4 regions of the Streptomyces sp. NPDC034049 genome follow, and region 1 is predicted to be linked to each of the others. Evidence: riboswitches for the same ligand, from Rfam matches in the RefSeq annotation. Region 1 holds a riboswitch; each other region holds the start of a gene.

Region 1 (3,469 bases):
CCAGCGCCGGACTCGGCTTTCCCTCCCGCCCGTCGACGACGGCCCGCACGCTGTACGCGCCCGTGCCGGGGCTGGTGTCGCGGTAGGTCGTCGAGCGGGTGATCGGCGCCCGGTTCAGCCGCTTGCGGCCCTTGTAGACGTTGAAGCCGATCGCGTCGCCGCGGCGGGCGTACTCCGTGCCGAGCAGCCGCCAGCTGAGGAAGGTCCCGCCGTCGGACGGTACGGCGACCAGGCCCCGGTCCAGGTTCTCCACGACCCGGCGAGGTCTCTCCGCGGCATGGCCGCCGGGTGTGGAGAAGAGACCGGCGAACAGGGCGGCCGCGGTCAGGAAGACGGTTCTTCGACGTCGGGCAGTACGCACCGACACTCCTTCACAGAGACAGAAAGCGCTTACGCGGATCACTGTCCCCGCCTCTCGCGGCACTGTCGAGGCTTCGCTCGGCCATGCCACACGACCGCAACACGGTGATCATGAAACGCCGAAGGCCGGTCCCTGATCACAGGGACCGGCCTTCGGCATGCGGGCGCCGGATGGAGGTGACGTCGGACGCCGGGCGAAGGTGTCGTCGGACGCCGGGTGGAGATGACGTCAGCCAGGGGGCGGGGTCGTCAGACGCCGACGCCCTTCGAGCGGAGGTAGGCCAGCGGGTCGATGTCCGAGCCGTAGTTCGGGGAGGTGCGGATCTCGAAGTGCAGGTGCGGTCCGGTGACGTTGCCGGTCGCGCCGGAGAGGCCGATCTGCTGCCCACCGCTGACCACCTGACCCGCGGAGACGGAGATCGAGGACAGGTGGGCGTACTGGGCGTAGTAGCCGTCGGCGAGTCTGATCACGACCTGGTTGCCGTACGCGCCGCCCCAGCCGGCGGAGACGACGGTGCCCGCCCCCACGGCCTTGAGGCTGGTCCCGGTCGGGGCCACGAAGTCGACGCCCGTGTGGTAGCCGCTGGACCACATGCTGCCGGCGGTCTTGTACGCGGTGCCGACGGTCGCGCCCGTGATGGGCCGGCTGAAGCCGGAGGCGTTGGACGACGAGGACTGGCCGCTCGCCGTGGAGGTCGACGCCTGGGTGTCCTTCGACTCCTGCTTCGCGGGAGCGGAGGGCTTCGGCGCCTTGGCGGGCTCGCTGGGCTTCGAGGACTGCGACAGCTGCGGCTTCGACGACGAGCGCGACGTCTCGCTCGACGCGGCCCGCTCACCGATCGACAGCTTCAGCCCCGGGTGGATCAGCGAGGGGTCGGAACCGACCGCCTCCCGGTTGTCCGAGTACAGCCGCTTCCAGCCACCCTCGACGTTCTGCTCGTCCGCGATCTTCGCGAGGTAGTCGCCGACCTTCACCGAATAGGTCTTGGGCGCCGCCTTCTTGGTGGTGCCCTTCTGCGCCTGCGCGGCCTTCTCGGCCTGCTCGATCCGTGCGCCCGCCTCGACCGCGGCCTTCTCGGCGGCGATCGTGGTCGGCTTCTCGGAAACACCCGAGGCAGCGGTGGACGGGGTCGCGGCGTGGGCGCCGGCGGCTCCGATCAGCGGCAGCGCGAGCGCCGCGCCACCGGTGCCGGCGGCGGCGATCGAGCGAGTGAAGCGCTGGGGCTTCGGACGGCGGTGCTTACCCTTCGCGGGCATGACGAATTCCTCTCCGGCGCCTGCGAGGTGAGCTGTCGGGTGCGGACTGGAGATGTCCGGCCGTGCTTGCGCACGGCTGTACCCCTAGCCGTTCCGGAGACCGGAACAGGCGGTGATTCCTGTGGGTCCCCCGCTCCTGCCGTGGATCTGGTCGGTACGCGGCTCCGGTCGGCGGCAGGATTGGGCGTCCGTCCGGATTGACGCCGAACGTAAGCGACTTGTGGCCACAGAGACAACCATGGGGACTTCCTGTGCGTCTTTTCCCCTGATCCTTACTTCAATTCACCATCACGCTCCGTAATAGACCGGTCCAGGGCGCATTCCAACCTCCCTGGAAATCCGCCCGAATTACGTGGACATGACGGCAACGGAACGTCACGAATATGACGCTGCTCACGCACCTACGGCCCAGTAGGCTTTATTCCAGGGTTTGTTGGATTAACGGCAGTATTTCGGACAGAAGGCTCAAGTGCGACGGAGTCGGACAACCGTCGCATCGAAGTCGCCGCGCAGCCCGGTCGGCAATCCGTGATGCGCCAGCACGGCACCCCGGTACTTTTCGCCCGTTTCGCGGCACTCGTACGTCCGTGTCGGGTCCAGCCCGCGCAGCCGCAGCGGGGCGAGCGGCTCGCCGTAGTGCTGCGCCTGGAGCCAGGCGAGGACGACGACATCGTCCCCGTGGACGTACTGCACGGCGCTCAGCCCGCCCGTCGGCGGCCGCAGCCGGTACAGGTCGCCGCGCTGCACGACCGGCCGGATCCTTTTGTACAGCTCGACCCACTCCCGGGCCTCGGCCAGCTCCTCCTCGCTCCACTCGGTGAGGTCGCCGCCCACGCCGAGCACACCCGCCATGGCGCTGACGAACCGGAACCGCAGCGAGCTGACCCGCCCGTTGAGCTGGTTGTTCGGGCTGTCGGTGACCCACGCGGCCATGGCCCGGGCCGGATGGACCTGGCTGAAGCCGTGCTGGATGGCGAGCCGGTCGAGCGGGTCGGTGTTGTCGGAGGTCCACACCTGGTCCGTCCGCGTCATGACCCCGAGGTCGATCCGGCCGCCGCCACCCGAGCACGACTCGAAGGCGACCCCCGGGTGCGCGGCCCGCAGCCGGTCCAGCAGGGCGTAGAAGGCGTGCACGTGCTCGACCCAGAGCTTCTGCGGATAGGGCTCCCCCGGCCAGCCCGCGTCGGTGAAGCAGCGGTTGAAATCCCACTTCACATAGTCGATCGGCGCGCTGGACAGAAGGGTGTCGAGCCGTTCCCACAGGTACTCCCGCACGTCCTCGCGCGCGAGATTGAGGACGAGCTGATTGCGCAGTTCTGTCCGCTTTCGGCCCGGTTGGAACTGTGCCCATTCTGGGTGCGCCCGGTACAGCTCGCTGTCCGGATTGACCATCTCCGGCTCGACCCAGATGCCGAACTGCATCCCGAGGGCGTGCACATGGTCGGCGAGCGGCCGCAGCCCCTTCGGGAAGCGGTCGGGATTGGGTGTCCAGTCGCCGAGGCCGGCCCGGTCGCTGGTCCGCGCCCCGAACCAGCCGTCGTCCACCACGAACAGCTCGACCCCCATGGCCGCAGCCCGCCGCGCGAGGGCTCCCTGCTGCTCCTCGGAGATGTCGAACTCGGTTGCCTCCCAGGAGTTGAAGAGCACCGGCCGGTCCTGGTCGGCGTCCGGGATGACGTACGCCCGCTGGTAGGCGTGCCAGGCGCGGCTCGCCCCGCCGAAGCCGCCGTCGCTCCAGAGGCCCGCGAAGACGGGCGTGGTGAAGGTCCCGCCCGTCTCCAGCCGCAGCAGTCCCGATTCGTCGTATCCGGCGCCGCCGGTGATCTGCACGCGCGCGTCCGGGAGTTGGGCC
Region 2 (3,469 bases), on a different contig from region 1:
GAGCCCGGCTCCGCGGGGCCGTTCGCTTTCGGCCGATCCCCTCCTCCTCGATACGTACGTCCTGTACATTTTTTACGGAAGTCGATCAGAGGAGGCGTGTTCCATGCCCGCGAACCGACCATCGGCCCGTCAGATGCTGCCCGAGTTCACCGAGCGCACCAGTGCGGGTCACCGAACGATGGATCCGTATTCGAAGTTGCTGGAAGAACGGATCGTGTTCCTCGGGACGCAGATCGACGAGACGTCGGCGAACGACGTGACGGCGCAGTTCATGCACCTCGAACACCAGTCGCCGGACCGCGACATCTCGCTGTACATCAACTCGCCCGGCGGCTCGTTCAGCGCGATGACCGCCCTCTACGACACGCTCCGCTTCGTCAGCTGCGACGTGGAGACCGTCTGCCTGGGACAGGCGGGTGCGGCCGCAGCGGTGCTGCTCGCGGCGGGCACGCCGGGCAAGCGGTTCGTGCTGCCGGGGGCGCGCGTGCTGCTCCACCAGCCGGCGGTGGCCGACCGGATCGAGGGGCAGGCCACGGATCTGGCGATCCAGGCCGAGGAGTTGACCCGCAACCGCCGGAGGCTGGAGGAGATGCTCGCCCGGCACACGGGCCAGAGTCCCGAGCGGATCAGCGCCGACATCGAGCGAGACCTGTTCCTCGACGCCGAGGCGGCGGTGGAGTACGGGCTGGCCGACCGGGTGATCCCGAGCCGCAGGACCTCGACACGTCCCGGCACGAGGTGAGCCACCGATGCTGCCACCCGAACTTCCGCCGTTGCCCGCGCTCACGCGCGCCGAGGCCGAGCTGATCGACCGTTATCTGGACGTGGTCGACCTGCTCGGCCGGATCAACCCGGCCCGATCGGGTGACACCTACCGCGGGTTGCGCGCGGCGCAGGCGCTCGTCGCCAAGGCGACCGCCCTGCGCGACGCGCTCGAACTGATGCACGCGCGCGGGGAGAACGAGGTGCACGCCCCGACGCTCGCGCGAGCTCTACGGGTCCTGGACGGCGAACGGCGCGCGGGCCGCGTGGCACTGCCCCCGAAACCGGAGGATTCACCCGCCTGAACCGATCCGGGGGCGCTCGCCGTACTACTGACGGGGTGTCCGGTCCAGGTCTCACGCCGTCCGGACGGCCTACCGCGATCGACCCATCGGCCCATACGTCGTGAGGACCTGTGAAGTTGCGCAACATGCCTGGTACCGGGCCGGAATATGCCATTCCGGTGCTGGTGCGGACCTCCTCGACCGACTGGACACAGCAGCCGAAAATGGTCTGTCCACCCGAACGGGTGAGTGGTGAGTAAGACCACAAATACCCGGTTCCGTTGGGATTTTCGGACTTCTGTGCGCCAAGATCCCTTCCTGACGACAAGCCCCCGCCGCAGCGGCGGGGCGATCCGGGTGGACGCCGAGTCCTGCCGCCGCCCGGATGACCGGTCGACAGAAGTGCATCGGCAGGAGTGGAGGACCCAAGCACGACGGGTCGCCGGAACGGTCACGCCATGACCGGGCCGAGCAGCCCTTGGGGTGAAGCCGCGTCAGCGGCCGGGCAACTTCGCCAGCCCGAATCCGACAGGTCATCCTTCACAGGCGGCTGACGAAGGGTTGCGCATGACTGCGCTGAATCGTGTCCCGTCGCTGTTGACCCGGGCCGGCACGGCCTCGGCTCTGACCATCGCCGCTGTCAGCGGCAGCATCGTGGTCCCGGGCGCCGCATCCGGCGCCGAGGCCGCCACGGTGGCGTCGAAGGCACTGAAGGTCGCGGCTTCCAAGAAGGGCTCCCCATACAAGTACGGCGCCGTGGGCCCGAGCAGGTTCGACTGCTCAGGGCTGACGCTCTACTCGTTCAAGAAGGCGGGCAAGAAGCTGCCCCGTACTGCTCAGCAGCAGTACAACAAGACGAAGCACATCTCCGCGAGCAGCCGCAAGCTCGGAGACCTCGTCTTCTTCCACTCGGGTTCGAACGTCTACCACGTCGGTATCTACGCGGGGAAGGGAAAGATCTGGCACTCGCCGAAGACGGGTGACGTCGTCCGGCTGCAGAAGCTGTGGACGAAGAACGTCTGGTACGGCCGGGTCCGCTGACCCACCGTCGGGGGCGGCGGAGCTCTACGCCGCCCCCGACGGGCGTGCGACCGGCGGTTTTGGATACCCGTTCGACCATGGCCGACGAACGCACCCGACCCGCACGCAACGAGACCCCCCTCGAACGCGCCGACCGCAATTTCTCCGAGCTGCTCCAGGAGTTGCGCGTCACCCAGACCGGGGTACAGATCCTCTTCGCGTTCCTGCTGACGCTGGCCTTCACCCCGCGCTTCCCGGACCTGGACTCCGTCCAGCGCGCCACCTACGTCGTCACCCTGCTGCTCGCGGTCCTCGCGGCGACGCTCTTCACCGCCCCGGCCGCTCTGCACCGCTCGCTCTTCCAGCAGAACGCCAAGCCCCTCATCGTCCAGGTGTCGTCCCGGCTGGCCACCGCCGGACTGTTCGTGCTGATGCCGGCCTTCACCGGCTCCGTCCTGCTCGTCGTGGACGTGACCCTCGGCCGGAAGGCGGGGATGGCCGCAGGGGCCGGCACACTCCTCGTCTGCCTCCTCCTGTGGGCCGTGCTCCCCAAGCTGGTGGTCCGCTTCTCCGACCACCACGACTCCTCGGCACGGTCGGCCCCGGACGAGGACCCCGTCAGGTTTCCTGCGGACCGCCCGCGCTGACCGGCTGCGCCGAGACCGTCCACGGGAGTTCGATCGCCACCGTCTTGCCGCCCTCCCGGGTGGGTCTGACGCTCAGCCTGCCGCCGCACTCCGCGGTCAGCCAGCGGATGATCACCATGCCCCGGCCGTTGTCCTGCTGGACGGCGGCCGGCAGCCGTTTCGGGAAGCGTGGATGGCTGTCGGTGACCCCGATGCGCAGCTGCTCGTCGCGGTCGAGGGCGAGGGCCACGGTGAAGGTGGGCGACTGACCGAGGGTGTGCTGCACGGCGTTGGTGGCGAGCTCGGACACGATCAGGCGCACGGTGTCCGCGATGTCGGCGTCGCCCGGCAGGCCCCATTCGGCGAGCACGCCGGCGACGTAGTTCCGGGCGGTGGACACCGAGGCGGGATCGCTCGGCAGAGTGACGGATGCTTCCAGGTGATCTGCCATGGCGAGGCGTCCCTTTCCCACGGGACCGGTGTCCGACAGGGAGCGGATGGTTCGACTACGGTCCCGGACTGGTGCTTCGCGCCAGACTGCCACTACCTGGGCCGTCACGGGTGGCGATCCACCAAGATATGCATATATCTGTCGCTCGAAGCGGTGAACTATCCGACGGCCGACCGTATTTGGGTGGGGTTCTCCTCCATCCTCTGTCGTCACCCCGTCGTCACCCCGACTTCGCGCGCCGGGCGGAAGGAGAATCCCATGCAGTACGGTCCGGCGGTGCGCCGCCGCAGGCTCGGTGCCGAGTTGCGTGTCCTGCGCACCCGTTC
Region 3 (3,469 bases), on a different contig from region 1:
ACCAGCGCACCCGCCTCCAGACCTCCCTCACCGCCGGGGAGAGCGCGCTGCTCGAGACCGGCGTCGAGGAACTCCTGCGCTACGACGGCCCCGTCGAGCTGGCCACCTGGCGCTTCGCGACCCGCCCCCTCACCATCGGCGGGCAGGACATCGCCCAGGGCGACCCCGTCCTCGTCGTCCTCGCCGCCGCCGACCGCGACCCGGCCCGCTTCGAGGACCCCGACACCCTCGACCTCTCCCGCCGCGACAACCAGCACCTCGGCTACGGCCACGGCATCCACTATTGCCTCGGCGCCCCCCTCGCCCGCCTCGAAGGCCAGACCGCCCTGGCCACCCTCCTCACCCGCCTCCCCGACCTCCGACTGGCGGTGGAACCGGCCGATCTGAGATGGCGGGGAGGGCTCATCATGCGCGGATTGCGCACGCTTCCGGTGCAATTCACCCCGCAGGGGCGGTCCGAGGGCATTTCGTGACCCGGGTCATGAGCGGTACGTAGTAGTACCCGGGCAGCCCGTAGCACTACCGCATTCCGCGACGGAAAGTGACACTCCCTCAAGTCCGTGATCTTCACGTGATCTGCGCTGCATTAACTTGTGACAACTGATCGACTCCCGCTACGTTCACACGTCAGTGCGAAGGGGTCACCCCACACCCTTCGCACCGGCCACTGCTGTCGCGTGAAAGGCAACCGCATGCTCTCCGGGAACGGTCGACACCGTCGCCCCCGTCAGGCTCCCGCTCTCCTCGTCGCCGCCGGAGTGACCGGCTCGGCCATCGCGATCCCCCTGCTCGGCGCCACCGGCGCGAGCGCGGCCAGCGGAACCACCTGGGACCAGGTGGCGGAGTGCGAGAGCGGTGGCTCCTGGAGCGCGGACACCGGGAACGGACGCTACGGCGGCCTCCAGCTCACCCAGGCGAACTGGGAGAAGTACGGCGGCCTCGACTACGCGACAAGCGCCGACCAGGCCAGCCGCTCGCAGCAGATAGCCGTCGCCGAGAAGGTCCTCGCCGACCAGGGCGTAGGCGTCTGGGCCACCTGCGGCCTGCTCCACAACCTCGACGGCGACTCCGGTTCCGCCGACGTGGACACGGGCGTCGCGGACGACTCGACGAAGGCGGGCGGTTCCTCCGGAACGTCCGGTTCTCCTGATTCATCCGATAGGTCTGGCTCTTCGGACTCATCCGATTCCTCTGACTCTTCTGGTTCGTACGATTCCTCCACTTCCGCCGAAGAGGTCGACGGGTCCGACTCGGCCAAGTCCGCCGACTCGACCCCCGAGGCCGTCGAGGGGTCCACCAAGGCCAAGGCCGACGCCGACTCGGGCGATTCCACGGACTCCGAGGGTGCGAATGCGGACAAGTCGTCACAGAGTGACGACTCTTCGGCCGGGGGGAGCGAAGCCGGTACCGGTCGCCATCGTGGCGCCAGCGCCGACGAGGACACCGCCGACGCGGAGGCCGGCACGGACGCGGCCGACGGCTCCCGCACCGCCGACCCCGCCCCCTCGGGCCGTCACGCCTCCCGCGGCGGCGACGCGGCGCGGGAGGCCGTGGACGGCGCCTACACCGTCCGTGCGGGCGACAGTCTGACGCGGATCGCGAACTCGCTCGACCTGAACGGCGGGTGGCGCGAGCTGTACTCCGAGAACGAGAGCACCGTGGGAACCGACCCGGACCTCATCCTTCCCGGTCAGACCCTTGAAGTCGGTGCCGAAACGGGCGAAAAGTAGCGACAGTTCGCGTCACTTTTCGCCCCTGAATGCCCGTTTTGATCTAGGTGGGAGATGAATCACAGACCCCCTGATCGTCTTTGAAATCCGGGCAATCACGTGTTTACGGTCGTGACCGCTCGCCACAGCGGGCCCCTGCGGTCGGTACGCCGAATCCTGCCAACGGCCGCAAGGAACAGTCGTCGCGTCAAGCGCCGTAGGCAGGAGCGGGGGACCCAAGGTAAGTGCCGGGTCCGGTGGTTGCGGCCCTTCGGGGGCGTACGTCCGGAACCGGCTCGGGGTGAAGCCGCGCGACGTGAGCCGAGAGGCGAGCGGGCGCGGCCGGGCAACTCAACCGGCCCGAACCCGACAGCTCACCTCGCAGGCGTCGGTGAGGGGATCTCTCCATGCTGTTTTCCAGCAAGGGCAAGCACCGCCGTCCGTCCAAGGCCGCTCGTGCCATCGCCGTCGCCGGCGTCACCGGCGCCGCCGCCATCGCAGCCCCGCTGATGGCCGCCGGCAGCGCCTCGGCCGCCACCGCCTCCGAGTGGGACGCCGTCGCCCAGTGCGAGTCCGGCGGCAACTGGTCCATCAACACGGGCAACGGCTACTACGGCGGTCTGCAGTTCTCGGCCTCCACCTGGGCCGCCTACGGTGGTACGCAGTACGCCTCCACCGCGAACCAGGCGACCAAGGCCCAGCAGATCGCGATCGCCGAGAAGGTCCTCGCGGGCCAGGGCAAGGGTGCCTGGCCGGTCTGCGGCAAGGGCCTGTCCGGCGCCTCGTACGACGGCGCCGCCGCCTCCTCCTCGAACTCCGGCTCCTCGCAGCAGAGCACGCAGGAGAGCACCAAGAAGAGCACCGAGGACACCCGCGCCTCCCGCTCCTCCGAGCGCGCCACCGTCGAGACCCCGACCGGCAAGAAGGTCAAGAAGGGCGACGGCGAGTACAAGGTCGTCACCGGCGACACCCTCAGCGGCATCGCCGCGAAGAAGAACGTCAAGGGTGGCTGGGAGAAGCTCTTCGAGCTGAACAAGGACATCATCGACGACGCCGACTTCATCTACCCGGGCCAGCAGCTCCACCTGAGCTGACCCGCGACGAAGGCGACGGTCGCCACGCGTCTGCCGTCCCCCACGGCCGCCCCCACGGCCGGGCAGGCGGGGCGGGTTCGGCTGGGCCGAGAAATCGGGCCGCTTCCCAGCTGAACCACAGCCCGCTCACATCCGTGTCCTCCATGGTGAAGACCTCGTGAGGGCCGTCCCCCCGTCCCCCACGGGCTCCCCGCCCCGGTGCGCATTCCCCCGTACGCACCGGGGCGGGGCTTTTTCATGTCCGCTCCTTCTTTCTGTTCACTTTCTGGCCGACCCCCCTTTGTTCCGGACTGGAACAATGGGTACGGTCTGTCTGTCCACGGGACGGTCGGTCGGCTGCCGACGAGCCCGGGGCGGTTAGGCTCTAGTCGCAAGGCCCGCGGGCCCCGCACTTCCGCGTCACATCCCATGAAGGAGATGCTCGTGCCGTCCATCGACGTCGTCGTAGCCCGGGAAATCCTCGACTCGCGAGGCAACCCCACCGTCGAGGTCGAGGTCGGCCTCGACGACGGCAGCACCGGTCGTGCCGCCGTTCCGTCCGGCGCCTCCACCGGTGCCTTCGAAGCCATCGAGCTCCGTGACGGCGACCCCAACCGCTACCTCGGCAAGGGCGTCGAGAAGGCCGTCCTCGCCGTCATCGAGCAGATCGGCCCGGAGCTCGTCGGC
Region 4 (3,469 bases), on a different contig from region 1:
CTGCGATGTCGTCGAGGGCGGCCAGGACGCGGGGGCCCGCCGGGGTGTCGAGGTAGGCGCCGGCGCCTGCGGCTCGGGGGCTGTCGACCGCCGTGCCGGGGCGGTACTTGCCCGTCAGGAAGCCCTTGGCAAGGGCGAAGTACGGGACGGCGGAGAGGCCGGCGTCGGCGGCGACGGCCTGGAGGGGGCCCTCGTAGGTGTCCCGGGAGACCAGGTTGTAGTGGGGCTGGAGCGCCACGTAGCGGGCCAGGCCCTCGGCGGCCGAGAAGTCCAGGGAGGCCTTCAGGCGTTCGGGGCTGATGTTGGAGGCGGCTATTGCGCGGACCTTGCCGGCCTTCACCAGGTCATCGAGGGCGGTGATGATCTCCTCGACGGGGACTTCGGGCTTGTCGAAGTGGGTGTAGTAGAGGTCGATGTGGTCCGTGCCGAGGCGGGCCAGCGAGGCGTCGGCGGCGGCCTTGATGTTGGCCGCCGTCAGGCCCTGGTACTCGGGGTGCTGGCTCACCTTGGTCGCGATGACCACGTCGTCGCGGTTGCCGCGGGACCCGACCCACCTGCCGATGATCCGCTCGGACTCGCCGCCCTCGTTGCCCTCGACCCAGGCCGAGTACGAGTCGGCCGTGTCGATGAAGTTGCCGCCCGCGGCGGCGTAGGCGTCGAGGACGGCGAAGGACTGCGCCTCGTCCGCCGTCCAGCCGAAGACGTTGCCGCCGAGGGCGAGCGGGAAGACCTCGATGTCGGACGTGCCGAGCCTGCGAAGAGAAGTCATGTCCAACGTCAACGAGCGGACCGGACGCCCGCATTCCCCATCGACACCGAGGCAGGACGAACGCCGCGTAGGCCCGGGGCTTACGCGGCGTCGCTGTGCAGTGCCGAGGGGCGGCGGGCTACGGGGTCAGGCCCTTGCTGCGGAGCCAGGCCGCCGGGTCGATGCCGCTGCTGGAGCCGCCGGGGTGGACCTCCATGTGGAGGTGGGCGCCCGTGACGTTGCCGGTGGCGCCGACGCGGCCGATGACATCGCCGGTGGCGACCTTCTGGCCGACGCTGACGCCGATGGAGGACTGGTGGGCGTACCAGATCTCGGTGCCGTCATCGAGGGTGAGGACGGTCTTGTAGCCGTAGGAGCCCTCGTAGCCGGCCTGCGTGATGGTGCCGCTGTGGACGGCCTTGATGAGCGTGCCGGTGGGGGCCGCGAAGTCGAGGCCGGTGTGGTAGCCGGAGGACCAGTACGGGCCGGCCTGACCGAAGGTGGAGGTGAGGGTGTACGAGGAGGTGGGAAGGGTGAACTGCTTCGCCAGGGCGGCGAGACGCTCGGCTTCCTTCTTCGCCGCGGCCTCCTCCTCCGCCTTCTTCTGGGCGGCGGCCTCCTTGGCCTCGGCTTCCTTCTTCTCCTTGGCGGCCTGCTCGGCGGCCTTGTCCGCGGCGGCGGTCTGCGCGGCCTCGGCGGCGGCCTTGTCGAAGGCGTCCTGCTGGGACTCGGCCTGCGCCATGATGCGGGCACGCAGCGCCTCGCCGGCGTCCGCGGTGCCCTGCTCGGTCTCGGCGGCGGTCAGACCGGCGCTGCTGAGCGGGGTCCTGGAGGCCTCGGGCTCCGGCTCGTCGGCCTCGTCCTCGAAGACCGAGCCGACGTTCGGCATGTCGGGCATCGATATGGAGACCGGGGCCTTGCCGGACTGCGCGCTGGCCATGCCGGCGCCGCTGACGGCGGCTATGACACCGACGCCGAGGACCGTGGAGCTACGGGCCAGTCCGTTACGGGCGAGTACGCCGCTCTTCTTGGCGACGCGGTGCCGGCCGCGAGCGGGGCGCAGGGTCTCCTCGTTCGGATTCCACTCCTGCCAGGGGCCCTCGTTGTCGCTGTCATAGCTGCCGTAGCCGAACGTCTGGCTCTCGCCGTCACGTTGGGCCGGCACGAACGGGGCTTCGGTCGCGGACCGGTTCGACGCCACGTGGGCGTACTCCTTCCTTCCTCCTCGCCTACCGGGTTAGCTGACGGGTTCGGAGCAGGAAGGTCTCCTACGCGCGTAAACCGGTCGTGCGTACAGCCACGGCGGTTTCCGTGCGATTCACCCCAGGGTGGTGGTTCCCCGGTTCCCTTGCGGGATTCGGCGCATGAGCACGGAGCCGTCTCTTGTGACGGCTGGGACGACCGCGCTGCGTTATCGAACGTTAATAGACGCGAGTACTCCATTCCAAGCTGTTCTGAATGATCGTTCCGGTCTTCGCGCTGGACTTTACGGGTCATGAGGGGTGGAAAACGGGCGAGTTGACCTTGACTCGCGAGTAACAGTTGCCTTGACGGGACGTCACTTCCTCTACGGAACACGGTGACACGGACACGCTCGGTGATATCGGTGTGCGAGCGTGGCCGTGTCTCAGGGGCGGCGGACCGCCAGGAGGGCCATGTCGTCCGTGGTGCGGTCGCCCGTGTGCCGGCGGACCTCCTGCGCGAGGGTCGTCAACAGGGCGCGCGGGGCGGTGAAGCCGCGGCCGGCCAGGCGCGCGGCCGGGTCGTAGAAGACGCCGTGCGCGTCCCGCGCCTCGGAGAGGCCGTCGGTGTAGAAGAGCAGCGTGGCGCCGGACGGGAATCCGGTCTCCTCCGCGCGGTCGGGCCAGGTGCCGAGGTCGTCCATGCCGAGCGGGAGCGCGGGCTGCCGGGCGTCCAGCGTGCACAGGGTGCCGTCGGCGTGCAGCAGCAGAGGGGAGGGGTGGCCCCGGTTGACGATCCGGGCACGGCCGGCGCCGTGCGGGAACTCCGCGAGCACGGCCGTCACGAACCCCTCGTACTCCACCGCCGCGTCCCGCCGCGCGGCCTCCCGCCGTGTTCCCTCCCGGGCCAGCGCGCGTTCCAGCCGCTGGGCCACCGCTTCGAGTGTCGCCTCCTGTTCGGCCGCCTCCCGGAACGCCCCGATCAGCACCGCCACCGCCGACACCGCCCCGAGCCCCTTGCCGCGGACGTCGCCGACGATCAGCCGTACGCCGTGGGGCGTGTCCTGCACCGCGTACAGATCGCCGCCGATCGACGCACCGGCCTGCGCGGCCTCGTACCGCGCGGCGACCTCCAGCCCGCCGATCCGCTCCTGCGGCACCGGCAGTACGGCCCGCTGCGCCGCCTCGGCGATCTCCCGGGCGGTGGCGAGCCGGGCGTCGCTGCGGCGGACGAGGCGGTTGATCAGTACGGCCAGTACGGCGACCGTGGCCACCGTGGCGATCTCGGTGACCGCGTCCACCCGGCCCGCGTCGTCGTAGTAGAAGCGCACGGCGGTGATCCCGGCCACCGACGCGGCGCCGACGACCACCGTGCCGAACAGCGTGAAGAGCGGGGCCGTCACCAGGGGCGCGGCGGTGAAGAAGGGGACCGCGGTGAACTCGCGCGGGGTGAAGTGGTCGTAGAAGAGGCCGGTGGCGATCAGCAGCACGGGAAGGGCGCGGGCGAGCGTACGGGCGTACGAGAACCGCCGCCCACCCG

The links. A riboswitch is a leader RNA that binds a small molecule or an ion and turns the genes downstream of it on or off. The one in region 1 is predicted to bind cyclic di-AMP.
Region 2: another riboswitch for cyclic di-AMP. It lies ahead of ACZ52C_RS27625 (C40 family peptidase); the one in region 1 lies ahead of ACZ52C_RS15980 (M23 family metallopeptidase).
Region 3: another riboswitch for cyclic di-AMP. It lies ahead of ACZ52C_RS16695 (transglycosylase family protein); the one in region 1 lies ahead of ACZ52C_RS15980 (M23 family metallopeptidase).
Region 4: another riboswitch for cyclic di-AMP. It lies ahead of ACZ52C_RS13170 (M23 family metallopeptidase); the one in region 1 lies ahead of ACZ52C_RS15980 (M23 family metallopeptidase).

The regions. Positions count from the first base shown of each region.
Region 1 covers NZ_JBVISJ010000004.1:621,176-624,644, reverse strand. Annotated here, with positions in the region: gene ACZ52C_RS15985 (rhamnogalacturonan lyase family protein) at 1-361, opposite strand, end outside; gene ACZ52C_RS15980 (M23 family metallopeptidase) at 610-1,617, opposite strand; cyclic di-AMP (ydaO/yuaA leader) riboswitch at 1,622-1,780, opposite strand; gene ACZ52C_RS15975 (alpha-galactosidase) at 2,083-3,469, opposite strand, start outside.
Region 2 covers NZ_JBVISJ010000010.1:190,716-194,184, forward strand. Annotated here, with positions in the region: gene ACZ52C_RS27615 (ATP-dependent Clp protease proteolytic subunit) at 104-742, shown strand; gene ACZ52C_RS27620 (hypothetical protein) at 750-1,067, shown strand; cyclic di-AMP (ydaO/yuaA leader) riboswitch at 1,440-1,610, shown strand; gene ACZ52C_RS27625 (C40 family peptidase) at 1,614-2,087, shown strand; gene ACZ52C_RS27630 (DUF6328 family protein) at 2,165-2,713, shown strand; gene ACZ52C_RS27635 (ATP-binding protein) at 2,685-3,143, opposite strand; gene ACZ52C_RS27640 (helix-turn-helix domain-containing protein) at 3,402-3,469, shown strand, end outside.
Region 3 covers NZ_JBVISJ010000005.1:92,845-96,313, reverse strand. Annotated here, with positions in the region: gene ACZ52C_RS16705 (cytochrome P450 family protein) at 1-473, shown strand, start outside; gene ACZ52C_RS16700 (transglycosylase family protein) at 693-1,730, shown strand; cyclic di-AMP (ydaO/yuaA leader) riboswitch at 1,913-2,112, shown strand; gene ACZ52C_RS16695 (transglycosylase family protein) at 2,117-2,803, shown strand; gene eno (phosphopyruvate hydratase) at 3,227-3,469, shown strand, end outside.
Region 4 covers NZ_JBVISJ010000003.1:772,087-775,555, reverse strand. Annotated here, with positions in the region: gene ACZ52C_RS13175 (aldo/keto reductase) at 1-769, opposite strand, end outside; gene ACZ52C_RS13170 (M23 family metallopeptidase) at 888-1,949, opposite strand; cyclic di-AMP (ydaO/yuaA leader) riboswitch at 1,960-2,121, opposite strand; gene ACZ52C_RS13165 (PP2C family protein-serine/threonine phosphatase) at 2,376-3,469, opposite strand, start outside.